DNA from 3 places in the Shewanella sp. 5S214 genome. Region 2 is predicted to be linked to each of the others. Evidence: predicted binding sites of a transcription regulator. Region 2 holds the regulator's gene; each other region holds the start of a gene.

Region 1 (4,293 bases), on a different contig from region 2:
CAAAATGTTTTACCGGCAATTTCGTCACGGTATATTGGTAATGTTTGCTGGTAAATATGATCAATAGAATCAAAGCTGTATTCACTGACCTGTACGATATGAGCAATACCTGGAATGCAAGATAATCGGTCTGCAAATGCATCACACAATTCCGGTTTATCAATTGGTACCTTGACTACAATACGATCGTATTGACGCAGAACTTTGGCACCTTCATCGACGTTTTTTAGTACATTACGGATATTGGTTTCGAGCATCTTAGTAAAGCGCACTCTTACAGACTTGCTCTTCATCATGATTTCAGGGTACAGCTTTACAATAAACTTCATCAGGGTTCCACAGGTATCACCATCAAATAGCACCACACTCGGTTTTGCTAAGTAAAAAGGACAGTAATGCCTTGATAATAAATTAAAAAACAACACAGACCTATTTGCTAGATGTGTAGATAATCCAGTAAATAGCATAACTTATGCAATAATCTTCCAATTATACCAAATGATGTCTATTAACCAAACATATTCACTTTTTTATCTGTTTTTTGTAAATGAAACGGCTGTTAAAGCACATTTTTGACACAAAAAAGCGCAATCTATTTAACCTTCATAGACTGCGCTAATAATGATGTAAACTGATGAGTTGTTACTATTGCGAGACTACAATTTCATTCGACTCTTTAGGCTTACCTTGCTCGATAGAAATTTCAACGCGACGATTTCTTGCTCTATTCTCATTAGAATCATTAGCCACTAATGGCCGATTAGATGCCTCTCCAACCACTTTCATTCGTGTCTCATCAAAGCCGGGGACTTTTCTTAACTCATGAGCTACGGAAACAGCACGTTGACTTGATAGCTCCCAGTTTGAACTGTACAGCTCATTACTAATGTCGGCACCGTCGGTGTGACCGGATACCGTAATCACGCCGGGAACATCTTTTAATAATTCACCAATCGAGCGCACTATGGGTTTGAACTTAGGTTGTAAAAAGCCAGAACCAGATGCAAACGAGCCTTTTTCACGAATACGGATAATAATTTGCTGACCTAAAGACTCAATTTCAATCGCACCATCAACGATTTCTTCATTAAGCTTTTCAGCCATTTTCTTAACTTGCTCGTTAATATTTTCTTGTGAAGATGCAGCATCTTTTTTAACCGCTTCAGCTTCTTGCTGCGCTGTTGCTGCGGCATTACCGCCACGCTGTTCACCGCTTTGTTTTTGGGTTCCGCCTGCATTGTCATCTTCGCCGGCCTGATATTCTATGGTCGGTTGAGTCATTTCATTAGTCTGTTGATTAATGATCTCAATAGGCGTGGGATCGGGTCGACCAGGGCGAAATTCCAATGCAATAACAGAGGTGCCTTTGGGGATATCTTTTACTTCAACTTTGTTTTGCACCCCAAATGCATACTTCATTGAACCGGCAATTTGCTTAAATTTCATCACGTCCATTTCAGAGAACGCTAATAACAACACAAAGAAGCACATAAGCAATGACATTAAGTCTGCAAAGGTGGCAAGCCACATGGGGGCGCCTGCTGGTGGACAATCACACTTGGCCTTAGCCATGAGTTACTCTCCGTCCGTTGTATCGATTTTTCTTAATTTTTCAGCCAAATAATTCTTCAGGAAGCCTTCGATCACCCGTGGATTTTGTCCATCTTGAATAGCTAATACCGCATCCATAATAAGATTACGATTAAGCAATTCTTCGTTCATACGTAATGATAATTTATCCGCCATTGGGATAGCGATCATGTTGGCGATCACTGCGCCATAAAGTGTCGTTAGCAAAGCGACCGCCATTGATGGCCCAATGGATTTTGGATCATCCATGTTAGATAACATCGCCACCAAGCCGACAAGTGTACCAATCATTCCCATTGCAGGGGCTACATCACCCATGGCTTTAAAAATGCCAATACCGGTTTTATGCCGCTCTTCTGTCAAGGTAATGTCTTTTTCTAGCGCATTACGCACGACATCGCCATCATGGCCATCAACCAACATATCGACAGCTTTCTGCATAAAGCTGTTAGTTATAACCGCCTCTTCTAATGCTAAGAAGCCCCCTTTACGGGCTGCATCAGCCATGGTGACAGCTTGTTCGATTAAATCTTCAGGTTTGTCTAATTTGAACATGAAGGCTTTCATGCCAATCTTTATCGAACCTAAAAATTGTTTTAGGTTAAATTTCATCATCACAACAAATAATGAGCCAGCAACAACAATCAAAATTGACGGTACATCGATAAATAATCCGATACCACCACTAGTCACCATCGCACCAATAATAAATGCAAAAGCACCAATAATACCTATTAGGGTAGCTAAATCCACAACCTCTCCTCAATCGCAGTCATTGCGCTGCCTATTTGTGCCGCTTTATCGTGCTGTGAGCACATACTGTATAACCTGAACAACGGGGCATATTGTTGCTTAACTATATTGCCCATCGTTATGTATTACAGCAACAGTTTCAATACTATTTTATGCTATCAATTTTAAATTATGACTTGTTATCGGACAAACTCGGCTCAAGTTTAGCTTGTTTTTGCACATTCTAAACAAAATTCAATAACAAAGCGTGCTGTTGAGCAAATATCCAGCGACTGTATTTGACCGATACGCTGGGCTGATATACCTTGTCACTCGCGTAATGAAAGGAATATTAATTGTGGCAAAAAAACCAGAAAACCTCAGTTTTGAACAATCATTAACTGAACTTGAAACCATTATTGCTCATTTAGAGCAAGGCGAAGTGTCTCTGGATGACGCGCTTAAACAATTTGAGCGTGGTATTAAGTTAGTCAGACAAAGCCAAGCAAAACTTGAACAAGCACAGCAAAAAGTCTCTATATTACTAAATGAAGATGATGCTGAATTTGTGCCATTCACTGTTGAAAGTGAATAATCGTCACAGAGTGTGTATTAAATAATAGGTCTTGATACGTGTTAGCTGAAGCGATAACAACATACCAAAAGCGCGTTAATGTTACTCTTAACGAGCATTTAACTTTGCTTGATGATGCCGCCCCAGATTTAAAAGCAGCCATGCTGCATGGGGCATTATTAGGCGGTAAACGCATTAGACCATTTTTGGTCTACAGTGTCGGTGATATGCTGGGTGTCAATATCAATGCGCTGGATAAAGCTGCCGCAGCCATTGAATGTATTCATGCATATTCTTTAATACATGATGACTTACCGGCTATGGACAACGACGCACTTCGTCGTGGTCAACCCACGGTACATGTTGCCTTTAATGAAGCCACTGCAATTCTTGCTGGAGACGCACTTCAAACATTAGCGTTTGAAATTATCACAGCCCCGAGCAATGACTTACACCCAAAGCAGCAAATCGCCATGGTGAGAGCACTTGCCAAAGCCTCTGGGTACCAGGGCATGTGTGGTGGACAAGCAATTGATCTTAGTGCTACCGATCACAGTATCAATATAGAAAGATTAACCGAATTACATAATAAAAAAACCGGTGCGTTGATTACTTGTGCCGTAGAGCTCGCGTTGATTGCTGCAGATATACCCGATGAGCACTATCAACTGATGATGAAATACGCTCACACGCTTGGATTAGCTTTTCAAGTTCAGGATGATATTTTAGATATCACCGCAAGCACTGAAGAGCTAGGAAAACCCCAAGGCAGCGATCAGCAATCGAATAAAAGCACTTTTCCGAAACTACTTGGTCTCGATGGTGCCAAAGCCTGTGCAGAACAACTAATACAAGATGCACTATCAGCGCTGACTAAATTACCATACAATAGCCAGTTAATTGCAGACTTCGCCCACTACATTATTGAGCGAAGATTATAATAAAGAGTCAGACAATCTCGCTATGAGCTTCGATATTTCTAAATTCCCAGTACTAGCAAAAGCTAATACACCAGAAGAATTGAGGAAGTTACCTCAAGGTTTACTTCCACAAGTGTCTGATGAACTCAGACAGTTCTTACTTCAGTCTGTTGGTATTTCTAGCGGACATTTCGCTTCTGGCTTAGGCACAGTTGAATTAACTGTGGCACTTCATTACGTCTACAATACCCCATTCGATCGATTAATTTGGGACGTAGGCCATCAAGCTTATCCACACAAAATACTCACTGATCGTCGCGAACAGATGCACACCATTCGCCAAAAAAATGGCTTGCATCCTTTCCCATGGCGTGAAGAAAGCCCATACGATACCTTTAGCGTAGGCCACTCAGGCACTTCTGTGAGTGCAGCATTAGGTATGGCGATCGCTGCTGAAAAAGAAGCTGTGGGTCGTAA
Region 2 (4,293 bases):
CTTTAGCTAAAATAGCAGCTCGATTTGCTGCCCATCATGGCCCCGAGCAGGTGGCATTGATTACCACAGATCATTATCGTATTGGTGCCTATGAGCAATTAGCAACTTATGGCAAAATAATGGGCTGTCCGGTGAAGCAAGCACATGATTTAGCCGAATTAGAACAAATTCTTTATCAATTTAGGAATCGTAAGTTAGTATTAATCGATACCGCCGGTATGGGGCAGCGAGATATGCGCTTATATCAGCAACTTGATAATTTGACGGCAAATAGTAGGATCCCCATTCGGAGTTACTTAGTCTTGTCAGCGACAGGCCAGCGCCGTGTCTTACAAGATGCTGTAGAACATTTTAAACGTATTCCATTAGCGGGTGCGATTTTAACAAAATTAGATGAATCAATATCAATTGCAGGTGCATTGAGCGTATTGATTCAAAATGAGTTACCATTAAGCTATGTTACTGACGGTCAACGTGTTCCTGAGGACATGAAAGTCGCAGATACACTAGAGCTAGCCAAGAAAGCTCTCGCGGCGTTAAATGAAACTGAACAACAATTATCACAAGACACAGTGTGGTCTAATGACACAGCCTATGCATTTGAGTAAAGATATGACTCGGGATCAAGCAAGTGGTTTACGTATGATGAATCAACCAAATAACGATAAAGTTAAAGTAATTGCCGTATCCGGTGGTAAAGGCGGAGTTGGTAAAACAAGTGTGTCAATTAATACTGCGGTAGCATTAGCCGAAAAGGGCAAACGTGTATTAGTACTTGATGCCGATTTAGGTTTAGCCAATGTCGATGTGATGCTCGGGATACGTGCTGAGAAAAATTTATCTCATGTTTTGTCAGGTGATGCCGAATTAGATGACATCATTGTACGCGGACCCAAAGGTATCGGTATTGTTCCTGCTACATCAGGTTCACAAGCGATGGTTGAATTGACACCAGCACAACATGCCGGCTTGATCCGTGCATTTAGTGAAATGCGGACTCAGTTTGATATTTTAATTGTTGATACTGCTGCCGGTATATCAGATATGGTGCTGAGTTTTTCTCGTGCATCACAAGATGTATTAATTGTGGTTTGTGACGAACCAACATCGATTACTGATGCTTATGCGTTAATTAAGATACTAAGTCGTGAACATGGTGTGTTCCACTTCAAAATTGTGGCAAATATGGTACGTAGTTTACGAGAAGGTATGGAATTATTTGCTAAACTCAGTAAAGTGACTGATAGATTTCTAGATGTTGCATTGGAGTTGGTGGCAACCATTCCCTTTGATGAGAATTTACGTAAAGCAGTTCGTAAACAAAAACTAGTCGTTGAAGCGTATCCTAAATCACCTTCAGCCATTGCTTACCACGGATTAGCCAATAAAATTATGACTTGGCCTGTGCCACAGCAACCCGGTGGTCATTTAGAATTTTTTGTTGAACGTCTTGTACAACGTAAGCCGATACAAGAAGGAAGAACGGGTGAATAAAGCCGCAGCGTATACTCAGTTCGATAACAAAACGTCTATCATTGAACAGTATGCACCGTTGGTAAAAAGAATTGCTCATCATATGCTGGCAAGATTACCAGCATCGGTGCAACTTGATGACCTGTTACAAGCTGGAATGATGGGGTTGCTTGAGGCCTCATCAAAATTTGATAACAGCAAAGGTGCTAAGTTTGAAACTTTTGCTGGCATTAGAATTCGTGGAGCGATGATAGATGAAATTCGTCGTGGTGACTGGGTTCCACGCTCAGTTCACCGTAATAATCGTCGAGTTGCACAAGTAATTGATGAATTAGAGCAACAGCTTGGTCGTGATGCTTATGATACTGAAATTGCTGAAAAGCTTGAAATGTCGCTCGATGAGTACCATCATATCTTAAATGATGTTTCTGTTGGTAAAATCATAGGCATAGAAGATCTTGGTGTTTCGCAAGATGTGTTAATCACAGATAATGAATCGCCAGATGAGGCCTTTGACTCGCTTGCTGAAATTCAATTCCAATCTGCATTGGTTGAAGCAATTAAGACATTGCCAGAAAGAGATGCGTTAGTGTTGTCGTTATATTACAACGAAGCATTAAATTTAAAAGAAATCGGTGCCATCCTTGATGTTAGTGAATCGCGTGTAAGCCAGATATTAAGTCAGGCAATGCTCAGATTAAAAGCTAAACTCAAGCATTGGACACAAGAATAATAACTTATTTAGAGCAAACGAGTGTCAGCTCACCGGAGGAAACCTTGGACAAGAATATGAAGATTCTTATTGTTGACGATTTTTCAACAATGAGGCGTATCATTAAGAACTTGTTGCGAGATTTGGGATTTAATAATACCCAAGAAGCAGATGATGGCTCAACAGCCCTACCTATGTTACAAAAAGGCGATTTTGATTTTGTAGTAACAGACTGGAACATGCCTGGAATGCAAGGTATTGATTTACTTAGAGCAATCCGTGCAGATGATTCGTTAAAGCATTTACCCGTATTGATGGTAACCGCAGAAGCCAAGCGTGAACAAATTATTGCTGCAGCGCAAGCTGGGGTAAATGGTTATGTGGTAAAGCCTTTCACCGCCGCAACGTTAAAAGAAAAGTTAGATAAAATCTTTGAACGACTCGCATAAGCAAGGATAAGTCATGCAGGCATCAATATCGGGGTTAATCACTCTCGAACAGGCCCAAGAACTTGTTGAATTGCTTACCTTAGGTCAGCAAGATAAAGCTGATGACGTCATCAGGGAGCTTGCTACACCATTGCAGCGTGAGCTTTTTGAAGAAGTGGGTAAGTTAACTCGACAACTTCATAGTGCATTAAAAGATTTTCAAATTGATAACCGTTTATCTGAATTAGCCAATACCGAAATTCCGGATGCTAAAGAAAGATTAAACTACGTTATCGATATGACAGAGCAAGCTGCTAATAAAACCATGGATGCAGTTGAAGAATGTCTACCTTTGGCCGATACCATTATCAGTAATATTCAATCAGTAACGCCAATGTGGGATAAATTGATGCGTCGTGACATCGAGTTGGGTGAGTTTAAATCACTTTGCCACGATGTTCAGCAGTTTATGTTACACAGTGAAAATGATTGTAATCGTCTTCGTGAGCTATTAAATCAAATTTTAATGGCGCAAGACTTCCAAGACTTAACTGGCCAAATGATCCGTCGAGTGATTGATTTAGTTCGTGAAGTAGAAAGTAATTTAGTTTCAATGCTAACGGTGTTTGGTGATCATATTACTGAGTCATCACCAACGATAAACGATAATAAAATAGAAGCAGAAGGCCCCATCATGAATGCAGAACTGCGTGAAGATGTGGTGACAGGTCAGGATGAAGTAGACGATCTGCTATCAAGTCTGGGTTTCTAATTAGGAGTCAATTTAATGTCCTTTGATGTTGATGAAGAGATACTCCAGGACTTTTTAATTGAAGCTGGTGAGATTTTAGAGCTTCTACAAGAGCAGCTAGTTGCTCTTGAAAATAATCCTGATGACAGTGATTTACTTAATGCTATTTTCCGTGGATTTCATACTGTCAAAGGCGGAGCTGGTTTTTTAAGCTTAAAGCCGATGGTTGACGTGTGTCATGAAGCTGAAAATACGTTCGATTTATTGCGCACCGGAAAACGTGGCGTAAATGCAGAATTAATGGATATTATTTTGCAAGCGGTCGACGCCATTAATACTATGTTTGCTCAAACTCAACAGGGACAAGAACAAGACCCTGCCGATCCAATGCTACTTGCGAAACTCAAATTATTAAGCTCTGGTGCGCCATTACCCTCAGAGATGTCGGCTGCAGAACTTGAACCTATCGAAAATGTTGTTGAGGTTAACGAGCCTGAAGTCATAGAGGATGTGAGTTCTTTTACGGCAGAAACGTCTGATTCTGGCAGCATTGATGAAATTGATGAGTTAGAATTTGAAGCCTTGCTTGATGCCTTACACGGTTCAGGTAACAGTCCTGTTGCATCTAAATCTTCTGCAATAAAGAAAGACAATATTGACTCAAAACCAGCACCAGCAAAAAGCAGTGACGAAATTACCGATGACGAATTTGAAGCACTCTTAGATGAGTTACACGGCTCAGGTTCATTTAAAGCCAAAGACGAACCTGTGGTTGCCGCTAAACCTGCAAGTACACCAGTTGCTCAACCCGCAGTAGACTCAGATGAAATCACCGACGATGAGTTTGAACGTCTTTTAGATGAATTACACGGTAAAGGCACAGCCCCAGTAGCGAAAGTGCAATCAACTCCGGTTGCTGCAGAATCTGC
Region 3 (4,293 bases), on a different contig from region 2:
TAATCGCGCGTAGCGAACCCCAGTCGTTTACTGGGGTTGATGCGCTTCTCTACTGCATATGACGGTAATGATTATCAAGGGTGACTGCAACTCCAGACGATTGCACTATTCGAGCGTGATGACGGGTTAAATACCTTGGGTCCGTTACGCCACAAGAGTGGGCAATCATGGTTAAATCATAATGTAAGAAATGATTGTAGTTTGCCACTCGCACAGATTTATCTTTAGGGTCTAAGCCTTTTTGCAGACGGATATTATGGGTTGTAATACCCGTTGGGCAGGTGTCTCTGTTGCACTGTAGTGATTGAATACAACCCAAGGCAAACATATTGCCGCGAGCTGAAGCAATAAAGTCTGCGCCAGTGGCCAATGCCCAAGCTACATAAGATGGCATAATCATTTTACCCGTTGCGATGACTTTAATGCGTTGCTTAAAGCCGCGTTGATTCAATAAATCAACCAGAGACGGCAAGCTTTGCCTTAGTGGTAACCCAACGTTGTCCATCAATGCCTGTGGCGCTGCACCAGTGCCGCCATCTGAGCTGTCCAAAGTAAAAAAATCTGGGGCATATTCTATCCCACGTTGCTCAATTTCATCCAAAAATTCGGTTACCCAAGACATATCGCCTAATACAGCCTTAATGCCAGTTGGTTTACCGGTAATGTCTCTTACTTGATTTATCATATCGACAATGTCAGCAACATTATGTAATTCAATATGGCCATTAGGGCTAATTGAGTCGTGTCCTGCTGGAATACCGCGAATGGCTGCGATTTCTTTGGTCACTTTTACTGCAGGTAAAATCCCTCCTTTCCCTGGCTTAGCGCCCTGGCTCAACTTAATTTCAAACATTTTAACTTCAGGGTGGGCTGCTATATCGCTGAGTTTTTGAGGATCTAAATGGCCTTGTTCGTCTCGGACACCATATTTGGCTGTCCCGATTTGAAACACTAAGTCACAATGACCTTTAAGATGATACGGGCTTAATCCTCCCTCACCAGTATTGAGCCAGCAACCTGCTTTCGCTGCACCATGAGATAGCGCCGTTATCGCTGGTCGAGATAATGCACCAAAGCTCATTGCTGAAATATGGCAAATTTTACTGGTTGTGTAAGGATGGGTGCAATCTGGACCAATGGTTACGTCTATTGTCTTGTGAGAGTCATGATCGCTGACCGGAAAGGCTGAGTTCATGAACATCACTGAACCGGGTTTATCTAGAACTTGTGTTGATCCAAATGCAATTGTACGGTCAACATTTTTTGCTGCGCGATATACCCAATTGCGCTCGGCACGGTTAAACGGCAGTTCTTCACGATCTTGAGAAAAAAAGTATTGTCTAAAAAACTCACCCTGTTTTTCAAATATATATCGAAAGCGACCGATAACAGGGTAATTATGGCGTATGGCTTGTTTTGTTTGCCATTTATCAGCAATAAACATGTAAATGACCGCAATCAGTAATAGCCAAAATAACACTAAGAAAAGACCAGAGAAGATATCCATTCCCCACATAAACCAATGTTGTTGCGGCATATTATTGTCCTTAAATTGAATCTAGTACTGTGTGTTTATTCGCGGTAATTTAGTCGCAGTAATGATAGTAATTGAGTCTGGTTAATTAACCATATTAGCAATGCCAAATATAATCTCACTATATCGTTTATTTTTTCTGCTTGCTATCTAACTGCTTTGTTTTAAAACGAAGAAGCATTTATGGTCATTATTGCAGTGAATTAAATCGTATATTTATTTCATTATGACTTCAGGTATGCATTTTTTGGTCGATAATTAAGCTATCCGTTACTTTAAATAAGACACTATTATGGACATTAAAAGCGCAGCGCCCTCAAATGTGAAGGGACGAGAAAACAACAATACTCCAACCAGTGAAGCGAATACTTCAACTCAAAATAAAGCTAATAATACGAGTTCAGCGGTAAATTCATCAGCTAAAGTATCAGTGAGTCAACTGAGTCGTCAAATGATGAACAACAGTATTCTTGCCGCACAGGAAGAAGTGAGTATTTCTGCGGGTGACAAGTCTATGGCGTTGCTTTATCGCGCCGCAATTGAAGCCATTAACCAAGAACTTGCCCCCACGCTTGGAGACAACGCAATTCAGAAGGGCGTCGATAGCGGAGTGGATTACTCACCAGAGGCAACAGCTGATCGCATTGTGAGCTTTGCCACAAATTTTTTCTCTATTCACCAACAACAAAATAAATCTATGGGACTAGATGAGCAAGTTGATAGTTTTATGCTCAAAATTGGTGATGCCATAGATCAAGGCTTTAAAGAGGCTAGCGATATATTGTCTGGTTTAAAGGTGTTAGAAGGTGATATAGCCGCTGGTGTGGATAAAACATATGAACTGATACAGCAAGGGTTAGCGCAATTTAAGCAAGATAAGCTTGCTAAAGATGAATCACAAAGCGTGACTCAAGCGACGTAGTCTCTTATGATTAAGATTGGCTCTCAGTGAAAGGATCGTGACTATGTGGACTACGGGTAAAGTAATTGAACGCATTGATTGGAATGACAAATTATTTTCACTGCGGATCAAAGCCAATGTCGAACCTTTTATCGCTGGTCAGTTTATAAAGCTCAGCCAAATACGAGATGAAAAGCGTGTTGCTCGTGCATATTCACTGGTGAATCCCCCAGGTAAGGACTATGTCGAAGTGCTTGCTGTTGCGGTAGAGGACGGGCTGCTGTCTCCAGATCTACAAGCATTAACCCCAGGAGACTCTATTGAAGTGACGTCTAAAGCAACAGGGTTTATGACTCTAGACGAGGTGCCAAATGGTGCTTTGCAAGGTAAACATTTGTGGTTTTTTGCCACAGGCACCGCAGTCGGACCTTTTATCTCAATGCTGGCAACTGATGGGCCTTGGCAACGTTTTGAAAAGGTCGTGCTCGTTTATGGTGTTCGCCTTGGTGAAGATCTTGCTTATTTAGAGACCATCCAGCAGTTTATTGAACTGCATCCACAGCAGTTTGTATTTATTCCTATTGTGACCCGTGAAGATTATCCTAATGCTTTATCATGTCGTATTCCCGATGGTATTAGCAGCGGATTAATTGAACAGAAAGCGGGATTAGGGATAAATGCTGAGCATTCTCAAGTGATGATCTGCGGTAACCCTGGCATGATAACGGATGCTCAAATCGCTTTAGTGGAAAAAGGATTAGCAAAAAATCTTCGACGCGCTCCTGGACAAATAACAGTCGAAAAATATTGGTAATAGCATCAATCATAACCATTAATGCCTTGATGGCAGAGCCTCAACAGTGCTCACTGATTTTTGTGGTCATTGCTTCCCTCGCTTGAAAATTCACTGCCCCGAGTGAAACAGCACTTGCTCCTTTGAAGATGATCACTTACCCTATCGCAATTGATAACCATTATCAATCGCGTCGGCGATGGCGCAATATTGTTTCAATTAGGGAGCGTTGATTAATGAAATTGCTAAAAAGTGTCGCATTATTAGGTTTGGCTTGTGTGGCTTCTTCGGTCAGTGCCGCAGAGGCATTAACGGTTTATTCTTATCGCCAAGCTTTCCTGATTGAGCCCATTGTTGAAAAATTTACCCAACAAAGTGGTATCGACGTTAATGTCGTATTTGCTAAAGATGGCATTGCTGAACGGATAGCGCGTGAAGGTCGTTTATCCCCTGCTGACGTAGTGCTGACATCAGACTTTTCTCGCTTGATGGAGTTGGTGGATAAAGATCTTGTTTCACCGGTCCAAAGCAACATTATCGACCATAATATTCCGTCTCAATATCGCTCACAACAACATAATTGGTTTGCACTCACTATGCGGGTGCGTAATTTATATTCTTCTAAAGATCGTACTGGTAAAATTGATATTGATTACGAGGACTTAGCCTTAGCTGAATACAAAGGTAAAATTTGTACTCGCAGTGGTAAACACCCTTATAACGTCGCATTAGTAGCCTCAATGATCGCTCATGATGGTGAAGCGAAAACGAAAACCTGGCTACAAGGGGTCAAAGCTAATTTAGCCCGTAAGCCTCAGGGTAATGATCGTGATCAAGTACTAGCCGTTAAAGAAGGCTTGTGTGATATCGCTATCGGTAACAGCTATTACTACGGCAATATGTTAATGGATAAAAACCAGAAAAGCTGGGCACAAGCTGTCGATATTAATTTCCCTAATCAAAAGAACCGTGGTGCTCATGTCAACGTATCAGGAATGGCATTAGCCAAACATGCTCCTCATAAAGACAATGCCATTAAATTAATGGAATTCCTTACCTCAGATG

The links. Region 2 encodes FliA, which starts transcription of late flagellar genes. Its sites were predicted from a motif close to CTAAAGNTNNNNNNNNNNNNGCCGATA; they were not measured.
Region 1: pomA (flagellar motor protein PomA) is a predicted target of FliA. The motif match lies at 2,524-2,550, and genes of this name have one in related genera.
Region 3: ACED29_RS07625 (DUF5610 domain-containing protein) is a predicted target of FliA. The motif match lies at 1,765-1,791, and genes of this name have one in related genera.

What each region holds. Positions count from the first base shown of each region.
Region 1 covers NZ_JBGOOV010000011.1:120,971-125,263, reverse strand. Annotated here, with positions in the region: gene thiI (tRNA uracil 4-sulfurtransferase ThiI) at 1-329, opposite strand, end outside; gene ACED29_RS09675 (flagellar motor protein MotB) at 646-1,572, opposite strand; gene pomA (flagellar motor protein PomA) at 1,576-2,343, opposite strand; gene xseB (exodeoxyribonuclease VII small subunit) at 2,681-2,917, shown strand; gene ispA ((2E,6E)-farnesyl diphosphate synthase) at 2,956-3,837, shown strand; gene dxs (1-deoxy-D-xylulose-5-phosphate synthase) at 3,860-4,293, shown strand, end outside.
Region 2 covers NZ_JBGOOV010000005.1:114,563-118,855, forward strand. Annotated here, with positions in the region: gene flhF (flagellar biosynthesis protein FlhF) at 1-608, shown strand, start outside; gene ACED29_RS04955 (MinD/ParA family protein) at 613-1,494, shown strand; gene ACED29_RS04960 (RNA polymerase sigma factor FliA) at 1,487-2,206, shown strand; gene cheY (chemotaxis response regulator CheY) at 2,251-2,634, shown strand; gene ACED29_RS04970 (protein phosphatase CheZ) at 2,648-3,385, shown strand; gene ACED29_RS04975 (chemotaxis protein CheA) at 3,401-4,293, shown strand, end outside.
Region 3 covers NZ_JBGOOV010000008.1:128,432-132,724, forward strand. Annotated here, with positions in the region: gene ACED29_RS07620 (FMN-binding glutamate synthase family protein) at 50-1,537, opposite strand; gene ACED29_RS07625 (DUF5610 domain-containing protein) at 1,827-2,456, shown strand; gene ACED29_RS07630 (ferredoxin--NADP reductase) at 2,500-3,249, shown strand; gene ACED29_RS07635 (Fe(3+) ABC transporter substrate-binding protein) at 3,465-4,293, shown strand, end outside.